3 regions of the Peribacillus sp. JNUCC41 genome follow, and region 1 is predicted to be linked to each of the others. Evidence: riboswitches for the same ligand, from Rfam matches in the RefSeq annotation. Region 1 holds a riboswitch; each other region holds the start of a gene.
The links. A riboswitch is a leader RNA that binds a small molecule or an ion and turns the genes downstream of it on or off. The one in region 1 is predicted to bind lysine.
Positions count from the first base shown of each region.

Region 1 (7,062 bases):
TCAATGCTTCGATAGAAGATTTTGCGGGATTAACAAGGGAAACTGCAGTGGCTTCAAAACAAGTGGCACAATCAACAGATCAACAAGCTAAATCCATGGAGGATATATCCTTCTCGACCTCCTCGATGGTAAAGCTAGCTAATGACCTGGAAACATCTGTTGAACAGTTTAACGCGTAAATATCTTGAACCACTATTCTATTACTATATTAAGAAAGGGATTTTGCTATTTATGCAAAATCCCTTTCTTTTTATTTAGTTGATTTTAGTTTCAAATTACCTTCATATGGTATATGTTCAACCGTTATCGTTATATCTTTTCCTTCTTTATCTTTACCGATTCGTTTACAAGTGAATTTATTTTCATTAAGCTCTGTAAGTTCAAGAACTGCACCATACTTATTTTCCCCTTGTGAAGCAAGGGCTCTTATCTTATTTCCATGAACAACATCGTAATAGCCGTAATCTCCACGGCTTTCACCGGTTTTAGCATCAAAAAATTCATACTTATTTGTTTTATCATCATATTTTGCCAGTCCTAAATAATTCGAGTTATAGCTTGATACATCATTTCCCTTTTCATCCAACGCCACTGTTCCTTGCAATGTGGTGCTGGATAAAATTCTGTCTCCATCAACGTCTGTATCTACTTCCCCAGTGTAAGTTTCCAAAGTTTTATCTGGATCACTAAAAGAAAGTTCTGTTTCAGTATAAGGAATATGATCAACAAACACTTCTACATCATTACCATTAGCATCTTTACCCATTCTTTTATAGGTAAACATATCCTCATTCAGTTCTGTTATTTCAACAACGGCTTGGTAACCCATTGATTCTGAGATTAACACTCGCATCTTTTCATTTGTGATAAAGAAAGTTTCATTATCACCACGACTTTTTTTAGTATTTTTATCAAAAAATTCATATCTCGATGATTCATCATCATATTTCGCTAGACCAATAAAATAAGATTTTTTGTATAAATGCTCTATCGATTTTATATCACCTGTTATTGCAAAAATCCAGCTGCTAAAAATAAGGTGATGGAAATAAGAATTACGCCAACGTAGGACAATAGAAATCTCATTTTAATTGACAAATATTTTCACCCCAAATCGTTTATAGAAAAAAGTTCACCGTTCATCTGCTGTTCTTGCCTGAAAAAAGTTTCCCACGGTAATCTTTCTTAGAACTTAAAAAAACATATCACACAAATCTTAAAATTTTCTAAAATACATAGAAAAAAATCCTATTTAATTGTCGGACAACAGTTAAAAACGTTCCTGTTGTTTTCAGAAATCCGCTCCCTTTCCGCGGACTTTCTGCCAAGCCTCCTCGACGCAAGCTTCTCTGGGGTCTCGGCTAGCTAGTTTTTTGTTAAAATAGTGGTTTTTCACCCTACCTTTTATAATAATGGAATGGTTTATAAATTATCCAAGAGTTAAATAAAGTTGCACTTCCATGCTATTTTAATTAATAACTATACCTTCATGTTGATGTATTATCTTGACAAAGATACGAAATAAATGAGTGATAAACCATTATAAATAAAAAAAAGCGAACTTACCCCTTAAGGAAAGTCCGCTTTTTACTAATACAAGTTTCAAGAAAAGTTCACCTCTTCTTCTCATTCATTTGGTGAAACGATCATTTGGTCATCCAATCTAATATCGTCAATCGACCAAAACCAATTATTTTTCGCATTATGCATTCTCCATTGTACTTTCATCGAAGAAGCATCTTCAGGAACCTTAATCGATTTAACCTCATACTTATTCAAAACATGTCCATTTTTATTATCGGAAGCATCTTTATTGTCATAAACGAGAACTTGTTGTTTTTCACCATTATCAAAGACAGCAGTTACTTCTGCTGTTTGCGTTCCTTCTTGTTTATAATGGGATGCAAATCCTAAGTATAGATCTTTTGTACCATCAACTTTTACAGAAGGTGAAGTTAATGTACTATCAAAAAAGCCTTTTGATGATGGTGAACCGGTATCATCCCATTCATCAGGATCCGCTACAGCTATTACATCTTGACCCAGCTCAAATTTGCTACGATCTTGGTCTTCTGCTTTTGTCCAAAAGTCCTTTGTTGTGAAACTCCAACCTTGCCACTCCATTGTACCGGCTGGCATATTTGAGCTATTAGTAACCGACCAGCCGTTAGGAGCTGCATGGCTCCAACCGAGAATAGAACTTGGAATGTTTTCATTCACTGCCGGCTTTAATGCAGACTCTAATTGGTCAAAACTTTCTCCAAGTAACATGTTTACGAATACATTTATATTTTTGGAGCCAATTTTTTGGCCGCCCTCGTAAGCAGTAATCGTGAATTGTGATGAACCGGAACTTTCCTTACTAGGTGTAGCTTTTATTGGCAACGTTTTTTCTTCAGTTCCTGAAAGCTCATACTCAAGTTCATTGTGCTCCACACTCCAGCCTTCAGGTGCATCAACTTTAATTTTCCCTTTCACATTACCATTTCCGTAATTTTTCATCTTTACTTGTAGTGTAGTCGATTCACCTACCGCTACTAAAGAAGGGGAAGCTTGTGCTGAGACCATTTCCAGAGCTTTTGTCTGACCTTCAGCCAGTAACGACTTTTTACTGCTATTGTTAAATGAATCTAGTGCTTGTACCTTAATTTCATAATCCGTACCTGGCTTAAGACCAGCTACAGGGAATTCTAAATTCTTTGGAACAGGATCAATATAGAATTCAGAAAATGCGATGAAGTCTGCGTCCAGCTCTCCTGTTTCCTTATTTTTCGCTGTAATGTGATAAGAATGTACGAGCATGTTATCGTTTGCCTGTGGAAATGTAATATTCAAACTTTTTAGTGTCGATTTTTCTTTTACAATCGAAGCCTTGTCTTTACCTGCAAAAACCGGTGGTAACTGATCTCGATCTTCTGTATATGTAAAGTTATTTTTTTTAGAAGGGTGTTTGATTACCCATGGTTTTCCTGCCCAATCGTCTTTATGAAAATCACGTTTTTTAAGGACAACTTCATTATTATAAACTTCTACAATCATACCTTGACTAATATCCCGATATCCTTCAGGATGAAACCCTTGAAGTTTGCCCGGCTCTAATTCTAAATAACTTACAGAAGACGTGCCAACAGACGTAAAGTCTTTTTGATGAATCGTTCTAGGGTCTTCAAGTGGATAATGAGAATGGCCTGAAAATGTAATTACCTGTGGATGTTTCTTTAATGTATCATATAAAAGTTCTTTATTTTCCTGAGTTCCCCATAAGTCACTTCCATACACAGTGTCTTTAATGTGTTGATGAAGAAAAACAAAGATTGGTTGGCCCGGATTCTCTTTTTCTGCTGCAGCTAACTTTTCGCCGAGCCAGTTAATTTGATGAACAGAATATAAACCATGCGTATTACCATTTTCCGGACTTAACGTAATAAAATCATATCCATTTACTTTTTTATGATAGTAAAGAGAATCCATTCCTGTTTTTTCGAGAAAACGATCTTGTGCTTTTTCTACTGAAAGTCCATTCCAATAATCATGGTTTCCCATAGTGAACATGGATTGAACATCGCCTTGTTTCTTCTCATTATAAATGGAGAAGAACTTATCATATTCAGTAGCGTAGCCATAGTCCGTTAAATCCCCAACGACAACAAAAGCATCCTGTTTAGGCGCAGCTTTGTTTAATTGATCCATCGCTGTTCTAAACTTGTTCATATCAGCAGTTGATCCATCATTTATATGTACATCACTGATAACAGGAAAAACGAGCTCGGGTTTACGTTTATTATCTGAATTTGAAGATTCCGAGAATGCTTGTACATTTGATAAAGATGTTGTTAATCCCACCGTCACAATTGTCAACATTGCAGCAAATTTATTTTTCGCTTTCAAAATCATTTTCCTCCTATATATCGTTTAGCCGTTATGATTATGTAAGTATTTCCCAAGAAGTAAAATATCCTCCTTATTTTTTAATTTTTATATGGTTTACCAATTAAATAGTAACTTTACATTATTAATAAAATATAGGTTCAGTGTAATTTAAATATTAATAAATCAAATAATACCTATGGCCAATAGTCCTTCCGTTCACTTAAATTGTTTCTGAGGAAGACTCAAGATAATTTTTCGCTTGTAGTAATGATTTGCCTTTGCTTGATGTAATGGGGGAACTACCCCTAAACTACGTAGTTATCCCCACGAATCTTAATGGCTTTTATCATTCCATCTCATGGATTTGTAGATAGGTATTCTGTTATACGTATCTCGTTCCAATCCTGAAAGGAATGAAAGCAACAAGAGTTCAATCCGTTTGATCTTGTTTGGCTGTGGATTTATATCCATTTTCAGCAACATACTCGCTGGTATTATTGCCAGCTATAATGCTATCGAACATCTTCGGTTTGTTTTCCTCTTGCATGCAATTGTTCTGACCAGTTTTTATCGGACCACAGATAATTTTGTCTTTGGTTTGGTTAACATTAGCTTGATGTTATCAATGGCCATCCTTTTCAATTTTTTGATAGTGTAATTGAATCAATGGAGTCCTACTTACATGGAAGCGATCCGTTTTCTCGCTTGCTAAACGACACTGATTTTCATATCTTTTCTGCCCTTTGTTAAATTTGTATCATGTCGTACTCCCCACCTTGATCATCATTCTAAGTATTCATAAGATACATATCAATTTTCATAAGCTTTATAAATTGTAAAACTGACTATAAAAGATTGAAACTTTTCATACAGTTTGTTTAATAAAAACTATAAATGTTGAGATTACATAATATTAAAAAAGGTGAATCCATGTATTCTAAAAAAACATTTCTAAATTGTCCTTGCAATAAAGAGGATTCCTTGTTATATTACAGTCAATTAAATATTTTCTTACTTCATACTTTTTTTGAAGTGAGGATAGAGGAGCAAAGACCATTAGTACACATTTTGAGGAGAATGAGATCCCATGACTATTGTGGAAAGGGGAATTTGCCGAAGCGGAAAGAATCTCATGTTCTTGAAGCTGGTTCTGCTATTGAATAAATGCAGGACTGTCATATAGGAAACTATATGGAGGGCTATCTTATGCGCGGAAACATTTTTTTGATAAATATTGTTTCTACTGCAGCAGCGAATCCTCGTTGTTGCTTTTTTGCGTTTATTCCTGAATGGCCCTAACCACCTCTGAATTTTTATAAAAATTATACAAAAGGGTGTGAAGTTATGAATTTTGGCCAAGTTTTAACCGCAATGGTTACCCCGTTTAATCATAATGATGAGGTTGATTTTAATGCTACGAGAACTTTAGTAAATTATTTAATTACTAATGGTTCTGATGGATTAGTAATAGCTGGTACAACTGGAGAGTCTCCCACATTAACTGCAGAAGAGAAAGTGGATTTATTCAAAATGGTTGTAGAAATTGTTGATGGAAGAGTTCCAGTCATAGCTGGAACTGGCTCAAATAACACGAAGGCCTCCATCAGCTTAACCAAACAAGCAGAGGCAGCAGGAGTCGACGGAATCATGCTCGTTACCCCATACTATAACAAGCCGTCTCAAGAAGGATTATTCCAGCACTTTAGTGCTATTGCCCATTCAACATCATTACCGGTAATGCTTTATAATATCCCAGGACGAAGTGTCGTGAACATGTCCGTTGAGACGATTGTTAGCCTCTCAAAAATCAACAATATTGTGGCAGTAAAAGAAGCAAGTGGTGACTTAGATGCCATGGCACAAATCATCAGCAAAACAACTAGTCATTTTACATTGTACAGCGGCGATGATGGGTTAACATTACCGGTTTTTGCCATCGGAGGAACAGGCATTGTTTCGGTTGCTTCCCACATAATTGGCAATGAAATGCAAGAAATGATCAATAGCTTTAAAAATGGGGATGTCCAAGGTGCTGCCACTGCACATCGCAACCTTCTTCCAATTATGAAAGCATTATTTGCTGCACCAAGCCCAGCACCGGTAAAATCAGCATTAAATATGCGGGGGTTAAATGTTGGAGGTGTCCGCTTACCATTGGTCCCTTTAAACGATGAAGAAAAAAGAGCACTGCAAATAGCTCTACAACCGAGTAACGCAGAAGGAATTTTGTTAAGTAAATAAACTTAATGATTCATTAATCGAGTCTTCAATACTGATTTTCTGATTAAAACCCATAATAACCGGGCGAAATTAAAAAAGCAGTACAAACTTTGAATGAAGTGTACTGCTTTTTAATCGCTGCATGGCTCAATGCTTAATCTAGTTGAGCAATATAATGATTTTATAGGATTAAGGGCAAAAGGAGAATTTACATTTTCAAGAAAAATATATGGTGTATCCAGTAGGAATTGTAAATGTCGAATTTTCTATAGCGATGATTACGGGGATTGATCATAAGCTTATTATTTCTAGTGATGTTGATATGTAATTATTAATACAGAGTCGTTCCTTCAATCTATAATGGCTCCTTAACAAATTCAAAAGAAATAAAGTAATTATAGCTTTGACGTTCAAAATTTTGAACGAACATTATTATAGTTCAACTTAGAAATGGATTGATATCAACTTATAATATGATAATGAATAATAGCCTATTTTCTCTTTTATAAAGGCTATTTTTTTGACGAGTTTTTTTATCCAACCCCTTTTATCTCATGGCCTGAAGTCGCTTTCTACTACTTTTCTCTCTCTTGTTCTATCAAAAAACGTTCGTAAAAGTGACTTTTACGAACGGGACTTTTTTTCTATATGGGTAAAACTGTTGAATATTTAATTTCTCTGAGAGCTAGGCTAGTTTGAATTCTTGTTATACCTAGTTTATTTAACTTTCTAATAAATATTTCCAATTCCTTCCGATCTTTGTTAGCCACTTTTAAAAGATAATCATACTCACCTGTTAAACAATGGCACTCTAATACTTCTGACATAGAAGCTAATGCCTTCTCCAAAACTTCCAGTTTTTCAGCTTGATGTATATTCGTACTCATAAAAATAAAACATAATAAATCAAAACCTAGCTTCTCCTGGTTTAAAATTGCTACTTGTCCATTAATAAATCCTTCATTTTCCAAA
Region 1 is NZ_CP062163.1:4,773,484-4,780,545, forward strand. Features, by position in the region: gene JNUCC41_RS23075 (methyl-accepting chemotaxis protein) at 1-179, shown strand, start outside; partial or broken gene JNUCC41_RS27185 (DUF4822 domain-containing protein) at 251-964, opposite strand; gene JNUCC41_RS23085 (metallophosphoesterase) at 1,627-3,888, opposite strand; partial or broken gene JNUCC41_RS26935 (MFS transporter) at 4,192-4,507, shown strand; lysine riboswitch at 4,902-5,080, shown strand; gene dapA (4-hydroxy-tetrahydrodipicolinate synthase) at 5,215-6,111, shown strand; gene JNUCC41_RS23095 (Lrp/AsnC family transcriptional regulator) at 6,735-7,062, opposite strand, start outside.

Region 2 (7,062 bases), 940 kb from region 1:
CCATAAAGTTTACCGATAAATGAAAAATTAGGAATAGACCAATTGGAATTACTCCTAGAAGTGAATGAAGCCTGCGATTCCCAAACTCACGATTCTTTGCCACTAAGTGCCCCCCCTTAATTTGTGAAAAATCATGCAAAGATAATCTGGTGGCTACCTTTTATCTCCGCGTGAAAATATAGTATAGAGTCAAAAAAACTCCTCTATACTTCCTTTACAATTATGTGACATGTCCATTTTACTCCTGACTTCAATGTGCGTCAAGAAAACGGATACAAGAAATCTCTTTTTCAGAATAGATTTTATTGGTTTAAATTGTCAACTTTTAATCTATCAAGTATATATTTTGGAGAAATTACAAATTAATCTATTAATATCCCGCTATAATTTATCATTTTTTTCCATTTGTTATTTAAATAAATAAAAAACAGTATAATTTGCAAAAGAAATACGTTTATAATAGATTTACAGAAAGAGGCGATAAATTATGAAAAAAAATATTGCTGCTGCGATAGAAGAAGAGATTCAAACTGAAGAATTCAAAGTTCCAGCTTTCGGGTACGAATTAATCAGAGAAGTTCTATTGAACGATATTCTCGGAAAAGACTCTAATCAAATCCTCTATTGGGCAGGTAAACAATTAGCAAGAAAATTCCCATTGAATGGCGATCAGGAAGTTATTGAATTTTTCCAAAGTGCCGGATGGGGAAATCTGGAAATCCTGAAGTATACGAAACACGAGATGGAATTATCCCTGACGGGTGAAATAATCAGCCGCCGCCTGGACTTACACCCTGATTGTCACTTCCAGCTTGAAGCCGGTTTCCTTGCCGAGCAGTTTTCACTGCAAAAAAAATTCCTCAGCGAATCAACGGAAGAAATCAAACGCCGCGCAAAAAAAGTGATATTCACCATCCAATGGGATCCCAGAGATCCAATCTAATTAGCCCTTAAAACAGACTTACCCTTTTTACCGGAAGTCTGTTTTTTATTGGACTCCTGCACTTAAGCTAGCACATTTGCATGCTGACCAAGTTTAAATGCTTCATGAAGGGATTCAACCGCCTTCACCATTTCCTTTTCATTGACGACAGTCGAAACTTTAATTTCCGATGTGCTGACCATTTTCACCTGGATGCCTGTATTGGCCATCACTTCAAACATCTCGGCAGCCACTCCGGGATTGGATACCATACCAGATCCGACGATGGACACTTTGGCCAACCCGCTCTCCGTTTCGACCCGGTCGAATCCCAATTGTTCTTTATTATTTTCCAGCACGATCAAGGCCGCTTCCGTATCTTCACTTTTTGTGGAAAAAGATAGATTGGTCGTATCCTCGGCTGTCATGCTTTGTATGATGATGTCCACATTAATTTGGTTTTTCGCAAGTGTCGTAAAGATTGTGGATAATGCACCAAGTGATTGGGGCAAACCATAAATTGTGACCCTCGTAATACTGTCTTCAAAAGCAATGCCGCGTACAATTAAATTTTCTTCCATAGTTGCTTCCTCCTCAATGATCGTTCCTGACTCTCTCACCATGCTTGAACGGACTTCAAGCGGAATTTGATAATTTTTTGCATATTCGACTGCCCTTGGATGAAGGACGCCCGCCCCCAGGTTGGCAAGTTCCAGCATTTCATCGTAAGAAATGGATTGGAGTTTTCGCGCGCCTTTTATGTAGCGTGGATCCGTTGTGAAAACACCCGTTACATCCGTATAAATATCGCATCTATCCGCATTTAGCGCGGCGGCGATGGCAACCGCCGTCGTATCGGAACCGCCTCGCCCCAAGGTAGTGATTTCCCCATTTACGTCGTTACCTTGGAAACCGGCCACAACCACTATTTTCTTCCGTTGAAGCTGAGCTTGGATCCTTGAAGCATCGATGTTTAAAATTCGGGCATTCCCATGAACGGATTCCGTTTGCATGCCAGCCTGCCAGCCAGTATACGAAATGGCTTCATGCCCTTCTTCAATCAATGCCATCGTTAACAGGGAAATCGTTACCTGTTCCCCAGTAGTCAATAGCATATCCATTTCCCTTTTGCTCGGGTTTCCGGAAATATCACGGGCCATGGCAACCAATTGGTCCGTTGTTTTCCCCATGGCTGAAACAACGACGACTACCTCATTTCCATTCTCCGCTTCCTCGATTACCCGATTGGCAACATTTTTGATTTTTTCTACGCTACCGACGGATGTTCCGCCGAATTTTTGAACGATTAATGCCATCCTCATGCACCCTCTCTACTTTTTAGGCAATAAAAAAAGCAATGAGAAATATCTCATTGCTGTGATCACATATCCAATACTGTAAACACAGTGAGATAGCTCTCCAGGGTATAAACCCTGACAATCCGCCATTTATTAAATGTCGGACCAGGAAAACAAGGTATGAGTCTTGTCTTCCTTCGGCGTCATCCCCTTTCAAAACCTTTCATGGAAGCTCATACTTCTCCAGGTCTTTACTCTTGAATTCCGCACCTCTATCAGCACTTTTAAGTTGTCTAGTTAAAAATTCCTTTTAATCATAGCATAGTGATTTATCGGTAGCAAGATTATTCTTGTAATTTTCTAACGATTCCCTCGGCTACCCCTTTTGGCATACCAGCTTCCATGATTTCCTCGACTGTTGCCTCTTTGATTTTCTTCAATGATCCAAAATGCCTTAATAATTGCTTCCTTCTTTTTTCCCCGACTCCTGGAATATCATCAAGCTGGGAGTGAACCGCATTTTTCCCACGCAGCTGGCGATGAAAAGTAATAGCGAACCGATGCACTTCATCCTGAATTCTTTGCAATAGGTAAAATTCCTGGCTCCGAGAATCAAGAGGTACGATTTCAAGAGGATTTCCGATCATCAATTGCGATGTCCTATGCTTTTCATCCTTAATGAGGCCTGAAAGCGGAATCTCAAGGCCCAATTCATTCTCCAAAATATCCCGAACGGCTTCGACATGTCCCTTTCCGCCATCAATGATGATCAAGTCCGGAAGCGGCAGCCCTTCTTTCAATACTCGTGAATACCTTCTTCTGACCACTTCACGCATCGATTCATAATCATCAGGTCCTTGGACCGTCTTGATCTTATATTTTCGGTACTCTCTTTTTTCCGGCTTCCCATCAATGAACACGACTAAAGCGGAAACAGGGTCACTTCCCTGGATATTGGAGTTATCGAAAGCTTCAATTCGATGCGGGGTGTAGATACCCAGTTGGTTCCCGAGGTTTTCCACCGCATTGATCGTTCTTTCTTCATCCCTTTCAATCAAAGAGAATTTTTCCTGAAGGGCGATGGAGGCATTTTTATTCGCCAATTTAAGCATGTCTTTTTTCGCCCCCCTTTTGGGGTGAATCGTTTTGACCCCAAGCAGTCCTTCGGCCATTTCGGCATCCACTGATTCAGGCAGCAAGATTTCCTTTGGTTTAAAATGGTTCGTAATCTCGTAAAATTGACCGAGGAATGTAAGAAGTTCCTGTTCGGGTTCATCATAGACCGGAAAAAGTGAAACATCCCTTTCTATTAATTTACCCTGCCGAACAAAAAATACCTGTACGCACATCCAGCCTTTATCATAGGCAAACCCAAATACATCCCTGTCGATGAAATCGGTCGTCATCATTTTTTGCTTCTCCATCGTAATATCAATGTGGGCAATCTTGTCACGGAACTCCTTGGCCCTCTCGAAATCGAGCTCTTCTGATGCCACTAGCATTTTTTCAGTCAGTTCTTTTTTTATTTCAGTATGCCCGCCGTTCAAGAACCGGTTGATATCATCCACCATTTTTTTATATTCCTGTTCCTCTACTTCATATACACATGGGGCCAGGCACTGTCCAAGATGATAGTAGAGACAAACGCGATCTGGTAATGTATTGCATTTTCTTAGGGGATAGATGCGGTCGAGCAATTTTTTCGTTTCGTTAGCTGCAAATGCATTCGGATAAGGACCGAAATATTTCCCTTTGTCTTTTTTTACTTTTCGCGTAATGATTAGACGTGGGTGGCGTTCCGCAGTCAGCTTGATGAAAGGATACGTCTTATCATCCTTTAGCATGACATTATATTTTGGGTCATGTTTTTTGATTAAGTTCAACTCTAAAATAAGAGCCTCGATATTGGAAGAGGTGACGATGTATTCGAAATCCTCAATCTCATTCACGAGCCGAAATGTTTTTCCATCATGAGATCCCGTAAAATAAGACCGGACACGATTTTTCAACACCTTCGCTTTGCCTACATATATGATCGTTCCCTGACGATCCTTCATTAAATAACAACCAGGTTGATCGGGAAGAAGGGCAAGTTTATTCTTTATTTGTTGATTCATGCATTCAGCCTCCTGTTCTCCCATTTTTACAATCATTATATATCAAGATAGCGAAAAAAGCTTCAAGTCCGCAGACTTGAAGCTTTTTTTAGCTATCTTACTATTACGCGTGTTTTGCAATAAGTTCAGCAAGTGCTTCTTTAGGTTGGAAACCAACAACCTTATCAACCACTTCACCGTCTTTAAGGACGATTAATGTCGGGATGCTCATTACACCGAATTTTCCTGCTGTTTCTTGGTTTTCATCTACATCCACTTTTACGATTTTTGCTTTATCGCCAATTTCAGTATCAAGCTCTTGAAGAACTGGAGCGATCATTTTACAAGGTCCGCACCATGGAGCCCAAAAATCTACAAGAACAACACCTTCGCTAGTATCTGTTGTGAAAGTTTGGTCAGTTGCATTTACAATAGCCATATATATTTCCTCCTCAAATTTACTCAAATAACTAAAGACAGTATACCATTGTTGCTCGAATCGATGCTAATATTTTGCTTCAGTGGTAGGATGTCCAAAAAAAGAATAAATATGCAGGCCGAAGTCCTTTCCTCTTAGCCCAAAGAAAGGGGCAAGACATGTATCGGCTTATGCCAAATGCCTTGCCCCCTAATTTGTATTATTTTAAGCGTTAACTTTTAGTTTTTTGAATTCTTCCGTAAGTAATGGAACGACTTCGAAAAGGTCTCCGACAATTCCGTAATCAGCTACATTGAATATGTTAGCTTCCGGATCTTTATTGATGGCAACGATAACCTTGGAGTTGGACATACCCGCTAAATGCTGGATCGCACCGGAAATTCCGCAGGCGATATAAAGGTCAGGTGTTACGACTTTACCCGTTTGCCCGATTTGCAAAGAGTAATCGCAATAGTCCGCATCACATGCTCCGCGGGAAGCTCCTACCGCTCCGCCAAGAACTTGTGCAAGTTCCTTTAATGGTTCAAAACCATCTTCACTTTTCACGCCCCGTCCACCTGCGATGATTACTTTCGCTTCTGAAAGGTCGACCCCTTCACTAGCTTTTCTGACAACATCTTTAATGATTGTGCGTAAATCCTTAATGTCCACACTTAATGTAGAAACATCACCAGAGCGGGACTCATCTTTAGCTAATGGTTCGATATTGTTCGGACGGATTGTCGCGAAAATCACGCCATCCGTAACAATTTTCTTTTCAAATGCTTTACCAGAATATATCGGGCGGGTGAAAACGATATTTCCGCCTTCTTCTTCAATAAATGTAACGTCCGAGATCAAACCTGATTCAAGCTTTCCAGCCAATTTAGGTGCAAGGTCTTTTCCTAGGGCCGTATGTCCAAAGAAAATGCCTTCTGGCTTTTCCTGCTCGATGACGGCAAGCAAGCTTTGCGCATATCCATCTGAAGTATATTGTTTCAATTGGTCATTTTCCACTGCGACAACCCGGTCCGCGCCATACTGGATCAATTCATTCCCGAAATTTTGAACACTGTCACCAACTAAAACACCTACGATTTCCCCGCCATCTGCAGCAAGTTTAGCCGCACCGATAGCTTCAAATGATACATTTCTTAGTGAACCGTCACGAACTTCGCCCAATACAAGAAACTTTCTAGCCATTTATAAAAACCTCCTGTGCTCTATTTTTCATTTTTGTCGTGTGTATTGTTTTGAAAAGTACCGTTTAAGATTAAATCACTTTTGCTTCACTGCGTAATAATTGAACAAGTTCGCTAACTTGATCACTGATTTCTCCGTCCAATACTTTTCCAGCTTCTTTTTTAGCAGGAAGGTAAATTTCAATCGTTTTTGTTTTTGCCTCAACATCTTCTTCTTCCAGATCCAGGTCATCCAATTCCAATTCTTCAAGCGGTTTTTTCTTTGCTTTCATGATTCCTGGCAATGAAGGGTAACGCGGCTCATTAAGCCCTTGTTGAGCTGTCACCAACAATGGAAGGGATGCTTCGATCGTTTCGGAGTCCCCTTCGACATCACGGATAACGCTTACATTTCCATTTGCTATGTCCAGTTTAGTAATGGTTGTAATATAAGGAATTTCTAAAATTTCGGCAACGCGTGGCCCCACTTGACCAGAACCGCCATCGATTGCTACGTTTCCTGCAATGATTAAATCGGCATTTTTACCTTTTAAGTATTCACCTATAATTTTGGCAGTCGTGAATTGGTCGCCATTTTCTATGTCGTCTTCTATATTTATCAATACGGCTTTGTCAGCACCCATTGCCAGCGCTGTACGTAATTGCTTTTCGGCCTCTTCGGTTCCGACAGAAATAACCGTCACTTCGCCGCCTTGTGCATCACGTACCTGGATTGCTTCTTCAACCGCATACTCATCGTATGGATTAATGATGAATTCTGCTCCATCCTCATTAATTTTCCCATTGGATAGTGTAATTTTTTCTTCTGTATCAAATGTTCTTTTCAGCAGTACATAAATGTTCACGATAATACCTCCCGAATGATTTGAGTTTTGAAGATTATGAATTTTATTGATATATAGTATTGTTCTACAGATTTCATCAAAATCCTGCATAATATATAAAAATAGTTATTTATACGAAAATCATCATTTACCTTTGAATACAGCTTCCCTTTTTTCAATGAAAGCGCTGATTCCTTCTTGTGCATCAGCGGTATCGAAAGCCTGGCCAAAGAGGGCGGCTTCCCTTTCCACACCTTTATGATAGGAATCATGCTTAGAATAATTTAATAACTCAATGGCCG
Region 2 is NZ_CP062163.1:217,830-224,891, forward strand. Features, by position in the region: gene JNUCC41_RS01070 (succinate dehydrogenase cytochrome b558 subunit) at 1-103, opposite strand, end outside; gene JNUCC41_RS01075 (YslB family protein) at 488-943, shown strand; gene JNUCC41_RS01080 (aspartate kinase) at 1,006-2,238, opposite strand; lysine riboswitch at 2,327-2,503, opposite strand; gene uvrC (excinuclease ABC subunit UvrC) at 2,565-4,337, opposite strand; gene trxA (thioredoxin) at 4,441-4,755, opposite strand; gene JNUCC41_RS01095 (electron transfer flavoprotein subunit alpha/FixB family protein) at 4,960-5,937, opposite strand; gene JNUCC41_RS01100 (electron transfer flavoprotein subunit beta/FixA family protein) at 6,008-6,781, opposite strand; gene JNUCC41_RS01105 (enoyl-CoA hydratase) at 6,905-7,062, opposite strand, start outside.
Region 2: linked by a shared signal. The riboswitch ahead of JNUCC41_RS01080 (aspartate kinase) and the one ahead of dapA (4-hydroxy-tetrahydrodipicolinate synthase) in region 1 are both predicted to bind lysine.

Region 3 (7,062 bases), 2.1 Mb from region 1:
CTAAAATAATCCAAAAATCATTCATGATGAGTGGCTCCCTTTCCTTCTATTCTGTTCGAGAGAATATTTCTTTTTCGTCGATCCCCTTCTCCATATAGATGAAAGCACTCCGCGTTTAGGTGCAAATAGCATGGAAAAGAAAAACCATACCGTCGCGGATAAGACAATTAACGGTCCTGTTGGCAAATCATTGACCGAAGTACTGATCAACGTTCCAGACACACCGCTCAACATTCCGAATATGCCAGACAGGATGACCATGATATGAAGCCGCTCAGTCCAATACCTCGCAGAAACCGCAGGCGTAATCAGTAAAGAAGCCATCAATACGACACCTACAGCCTGGATACCGATCACCACAGCTGCCACGATCAGCATCATGATGAAATAATCCAGAAAAACAACCGGCAATCCCATCCCCTTAGCAAACCCAGGGTCGAAGGACAGTAATTTGAATTCTTTAAAAAATACGGTACAAGTGAAAATGAGAAAAAAGGAAACCGTCATCATCATATATACATCGGACATGACCATTGACGCCGTCTGCCCGAATAAAAAGGTATCCAATCCACTCTGGTTTCCATACTCACTCTGCTGAATCTGTGTAAGCATGACAATTCCGAAGCCAAAGAAGGAAGATAAGACGATTCCCAAGGCCGCATCCTGCTTGATCTTACTGTATCTCGTAAGCACACTGATCAAGAAGACAGCCACTAAGCCAGCCAGGGCCGCACCTATTAGAAAATAAGAAGTGGATTTCACTCCAGTTAAAATGAAGGCGACACAGATACCGGGTAACGCTGCATGTGCGAGCGTATCGCCAAGCAAAGATTGTTTTCTGAGGTAGGCAAAGCTGCCGATGACCCCGCTGCTTAATCCGAGGAACATCGTGCCAAGCAATATCCACCTTGTATTTGGATCAGTAATAATAGCCAGTATGTTCATCATGTACACCTCATTTTAATAAAAGGCCGGATTTCGTGTCTGATAGTATCGCTAAGCGGCCTCCATATGTTGCCTGTAAGTGTTCTGGAATGAATACTTCCTCCGTCGGACCTATTTTCATCACCTTTTTATTCAATAACATCGTCCAGTCGAAATATTCCTTCACGGTCGATAGATCATGGTGCACAACTAGAACGGTTTTGCCTTTTTCCTTCAATTCCATCAGCAATTGTATGATTGCTTTCTCTGTTGCGGCATCCACCCCTACGAACGGTTCATCCATAAAATAAATATCCGCTTCCTGTGCCAATGCACGGGCCAGGAATATCCGTTGCTGCTGTCCACCTGATAGCTGGCTGATCTGGCGGTTAGCATATTCAGACATCCCTACCTTTTCCAGGCACTCCATCCCCTTCTGCCTTTCGGACTTACCTGGTCGCTTCAACCAGCCGAGATGACCATATCTGCCCATCATCACGACATCGAGTGCGTTGGTCGGAAAATCCCAATCCACTGACTCCCGTTGTGGTACATAGCCGATACTCTTCCTCATCGATTTATAAGTAGAACCCCTTATTGTGATTTGCCCTGATATTTTGGGGATCAATTCGAGTATCCCCTTTATCAATGTGGACTTCCCTGCTCCATTGGGGCCAATGATCCCGATTAAATTCCCTTCCGGCACCTCAAATGAGACATCTTCGATAACAGGCTTCTTATGATAAGCAATCGTTAAATTCTCGACCTTCAAAGCTGCTAGATTCATAGTTTCTCCCCCTTATTTCAAAGCACGGACGATTGTATCGGTATTATGACGGACCATTCCGATATACGTTCCTTCTTCCGTCCCTTTTTCACCCATGGCATCCGAGAACAATTCACCGCCGATTTTCACTTTGTGACCCTGCTTATCTGCTCCTTGAATGACAGCCTCGATGGCCTTCCTTGGTACGCTTGACTCAATGAAAATCGCTTTAATTTTGTTCTTCACAAGATAATTCCGCATATCCGTCACATCTTTTGATCCATATTCCGATAATGTATTGATCCCTTGGAGCCCTCTTACGTCCAGGCCGTATGACTGACCGTAGTACCCAAAAGCATCATGTGCTGTAACGAGCACCCGCTGATTTTTTGGTATTTTATTAATTTCGTCTTGAACATATTTATCGAGTTCCTCCAATTGCAGAACGTACTCTTCATAATTTTCGCGAAACTCTGCTTCATGGTCCGGATCATTGGCAATCAATTCTTTCTCCACTGCCTCCGCCGCAACGATCCAAAGCTTAACATCAAACCATACGTGGGGATCATGTTCCGATGCACTCACTTTGCGAAGTTGGTTCCCCTTGAAGCCCTCCGTTACGGCAATCGTCGGTTTATCCTTGCTCATCATTTCAAATATATCCGTCATTTTCCCTTCAAGATGCACACCGTTATAAAAAATCATATCAGCCGAATCCAGTGTCTTAACATCACCCTGTGTCGCTTTATATAGATGGGGGTCGACTCCCGGACCCATTAAACTGGTGACCTCGACATGTTTACCGCCGATATTCTCAACCAAATCTCCAATCATTCCCGTTGTTGCAATGATATTCAGCTTACCATTGCCTTTATCACTTCCAACCGTATCATTGCCACACCCCGCTAAAATCAGCAATGCAGCAATCACGCTCCCAATAGATTTCAGAAAACCCATCCATACTCCCTCCCTTTTTCCTCTTTCTAAAATAGTTTGCCATGTGCAAAAATAAGTGTAAAAATTTTTACATTGTCGTAAACGCTAAAAAGTTTCCTCTATACAACTTATTTCATACTATACACAAATATACAAAAAAGTGCAACTATTTTTTCAAACACTTCAAAAAGGACAATGACTTTCACACATGAAAAAACTGTCAGGAATCTCTACTGGGGAGCTTCCTGACAGTTGGTCATGCCGTACATGAAACAAACTCTGAAGTTATATTTATATTGTGGGGTTCTAATGGTGAATATAAACTATGGGGGCTATTTCGGAACGTTGTGAAATTCACGGGTAAATGCGCTGATTTTACGAGTAAAGTGCCAAAATTCACGAGTAAACGCTGATTTTACGCATTCCATGTGCATTGCCACTCACTTTTTCAAGGAAATTGCCAAGTACGCAAATCCCAATTCGATTCCGCAAAGCACAAAAAGGGTGATTAAAGTTTGGAACATCATGGTCTCCTCCTCCTCTAAGACTTAAAACAATCTTAAAGGATGAAACCCATACCAGAACAAGACCTTATTTGAAGAAATCTTCAGCAGCCCCACACTGTCCTCTTGCCCTGAAATGGGTTTCATACTGTACAATATAAAAAAAGAAAAAACGGTGATACCATGACAAATATTAAAGAAATAGCTCAATGTGCCGGTGTATCTGTCTCAACAGTGTCCCGTGTATTGAATGATCATCCATATGTAAGCCCAGATAAAAGAAAGAGCGTCTTGGAGGCCATCGATCGTTTGAATTATACGAGAAACATAAATGCCATTCATCTTTCAAAAGGTAAAACCAATCTTATCGGCATCATCATCCCCTTCAACAATCACCCATATTACGGGGCAATCGTTAACGGAATCACTAAACAGGCAAATGCAATTGGCTGTCATATCGTCATCTTTCAAACAAACTATGACAGAGAGAAGGAAATCGAGGCTTTTAATATGCTGCAAATGAAGCAGCTCGATGGCATTATCGTTTGTTCAAGGATTTCGGAAATGAAAATCCTTTTGGAATATCAAAAATACGGACCAATCATTTTGTGTGAAGATACGGCCCAGGCTGAATTCTCATCCATCAGCATTGATCATTATGCAGCTTTCTCCTGTGCCCTTGAGTACGTGATTGCTAAAGGATATAAGAAAATCGGATACAGCCTCGGCCGTAAAAAGAGCAGAAATAGTTCCCATCGTACAAAGGCCTTTAACGATATCATGAGTAAACATCAACTGATAAACAATAAAGAATGGCTGTTTGAAGGCAGTTATCACATCAAAGACGGTGAACAATTGTTTCAGGAATGGAATTCGATGATGGATAAACCTGAAGCCATCATCATCACGAATGATGACACGGCGGCTGGCTTCATTCTCACCGCTAAGAAATCGGGTATAAGGGTCCCGGAGGATGTGGCCATTCTCGGTTTCAATAATGATAGCCTGGGTGAAATGCTCGACATCACGACCATTTCCTTGCCGCTGGAATGGATTGGGAAAATGGCTGTGGACCTATTTGAGAATCCTGAGGTGGTCAAACATGTAAAACTGGACTACGCCCTTATAAAAAGAAGGACCGTTTAATGATCTCCATGCTTTATTTTGGTATATAGCCATTTGAATTCTTCCTTGCCGCCATCATTCATTAACTAGGAAAAAATAACCACATAAAATAATCATTGCGATATTCATGAGATTATTTTATAATTTTGATATAGTAAAGTTTACTCAATTACTAGCAATCTATTAGCGATTGCATGAATTTCATGAGAACTATCGTCTGACGTCACTTACAAGCTGGCGCAACGATTTTAGAAAATTGAATACTTCCTCATTTACCGATGAGTTAGAGGCTGCAGCTTATAAAAGTAAAACGGACGAGATTCTGGAAAATTCAAGACTCCGTTTGAAAGGATAAATTGCCGAAGTAAGGGTATATTCCATGTATATTCTTGCTGGCGGTGTTACCGAACAGGAACACCACTGTCACGCTTTTTCAAAAAAGCGTGGGGAGCTATCTTCGGAAGGATAAACGGGTTTATTATAAACAGCCGTCGATCTTTTTCGACTGCTGTTTTTTATTTTTCGTTCCCTTCCAATAAAAAGGAGTGTAACATCAATTGTCAAATTCACAATCAGCATCAAGCCCTACTGAACTGAAAAGGAGCCTGAAAGCGCGTCATTTAATGATGATTTCATTAGGTGGAACGATTGGAACAGGTTTATTTTTAGCAAGTGGCGGTGCCATTCATTCAGCCGGTCCCGGCGGTGCCTTGGTGGCATACGCAGTCATCGGCATCATGGTTTATTACTTAATGACAAGTCTTGCAGAAATGGCAGCGTTCATGCCAGTGGCCGGTTCATTCCGTGTCTATGCATCCAAATTCGTCGATCCGTCTTTCGGTTTTGCGATTGGTTGGAACTACTGGTATAACTGGGCAATCACCATTGCCGCTGAATTGGCAGCCGTTGTCTTAATTATGAAGTTCTGGTTCCCGGATAGTCCTTCAATTATCTGGAGTGCCATTGCATTAATCACTATGTTTCTTATCAATTACATGTCAGTTAAAGGTTTCGGGGAGGCAGAATTCTGGTTTGCCATGATCAAAGTCGTGACAGTCGTCATTTTCTTGATCACGGGTGTACTGATCATTCTCGGGATCATGGGTGGGAAAGACCCAATTGGTTTTTCAAATTTCACAATGGGCGAAGGTCCCTTTAACGGTGGGTTCTTCACGATCCTGGGCGTATTCATGGCTGCCGGCTTTTCATTCCAAGGAACGGAATTGCTTGGAGTGACTGCTGGTGAAAGTGAGGATCCAGAAAAAAATATCCCAAAGGCGATCAGATCCGTTTTCTGGCGCATCATCTTATTCTATATCCTTGCCATTTTTGTAATTGGAATGATCATTCCGTTTACCGATTCACGTTTATTGAGTGAAGATGTTGCCGTAAGTCCATTCACGCTTGTATTTGAACGGGCAGGCCTTGCATTTGCTGCATCCATCATGAACGCGATCATTCTATCATCCGTACTCTCTGCCGGTAACTCTGGCATGTACGCTTCAACCCGTATGCTATGGGACTTGGCACGTGATGGGAAAGCACCGAAATTCCTAGGCAAGTTAGATAAAAGAGGAGTACCCGTGAATGCACTTATCGTGACTTCTTTAGTAGGCTGCGTTGCATTCTTAGCTTCATTTTTCGGTGATGGCGTGGTTTATATCTGGTTATTGAACGCTTCAGGCATGGCGGGATTCGTCACCTGGGTCGGGATCGCGGTTGCCCATTATCGATTCCGCAAAGCTTACGCAGCTCAAGGCCTTGATATGAATGCTTTACCATTCCGAGCAAAAGGCTTCCCATTCGGGCCTATATTCGCACTTGTCCTTTGCCTTATCATTATCATCGGACAAGGCTATCAAGCTTTCAGCAGCGATGGAATCGACTGGAATTCAATGTTTGTTTCCTACATTGGCTTAATTTTATTTTTCGCCCTATGGTTCGGCTATAAAATCAAGCATAAAACGAAAATCATTCCCCTGGAGGAATGTGATCTTAAATCAAAATAATGCGTAAAGGACCTGTTCTAAGGAGAACAGGTCCTTTTTTCATTTCAAATGATAAACACGGCATTCATATGGACGCAGAGGTTTGCTGGAGATTCCTTCTTCTTCCTGATCATAATTGCCTATCAGCCTTGTGGCTGAATATGCATGCAGCTCTTCAGGCAAAGTATAGGAGGCATCCTCTTCTTTAAAGTTACATAGCACCAACAGCTTTTCTTCTTCAAACGATCTCGTGTAGGCAAATATTCGTTCATCATCCGGCCATAGCAGTTCAAAACGGCCATAAACGACGATTTCATGTTTCTTTCGTATTTGGATAAGCTTTTTATAAAAATGAAAAATGGAATTCGGATCATTATAGGCTTTTTCTGCATTAATCTCTGGAAAATTGGGATTAACCTTAATCCAAGGCGTCCCTTTCGTGAATCCTGCGTTCCGGGAGTCATTCCACTGAATCGGTGTCCTCGCATTATCCCTGCTTCGGGCGTGGATGGCTGACATCATCCGCTCTTTTGACCAGCCATGCGAATTGACGAGTTCTTCATATGAATTCAATGTTTCGATATCACAGTAATCATCGATGCCCTCAAATGCAACATTGGTCATGCCCAGCTCTTCCCCTTGATATATATAGGGTGTCCCTTGAAGCATATGAAGGCAAGCTGCAAGCATCTTTGCGCTTTCAATACGATACTTTCCATCATCACCAAACCTTGAGACAATCCGGGGCTGATCATGGTTGTTCCAGTATAAACTGTTCCATCCATCCCCCTCCAAACCAGTCTGCCACTTAGAGAGAATT
Region 3 is NZ_CP062163.1:1,407,365-1,414,426, forward strand. Features, by position in the region: gene JNUCC41_RS07075 (metal ABC transporter permease) at 1-25, opposite strand, end outside; gene JNUCC41_RS07080 (metal ABC transporter permease) at 22-948, opposite strand; gene JNUCC41_RS07085 (metal ABC transporter ATP-binding protein) at 956-1,711, opposite strand; gene JNUCC41_RS07090 (metal ABC transporter solute-binding protein, Zn/Mn family) at 1,724-2,647, opposite strand; gene JNUCC41_RS07095 (LacI family DNA-binding transcriptional regulator) at 3,313-4,275, shown strand; lysine riboswitch at 4,531-4,716, shown strand; gene JNUCC41_RS07100 (amino acid permease) at 4,812-6,263, shown strand; gene JNUCC41_RS07105 (glycoside hydrolase family 13 protein) at 6,303-7,062, opposite strand, start outside.
Region 3: linked by a shared signal. The riboswitch ahead of JNUCC41_RS07100 (amino acid permease) and the one ahead of dapA (4-hydroxy-tetrahydrodipicolinate synthase) in region 1 are both predicted to bind lysine.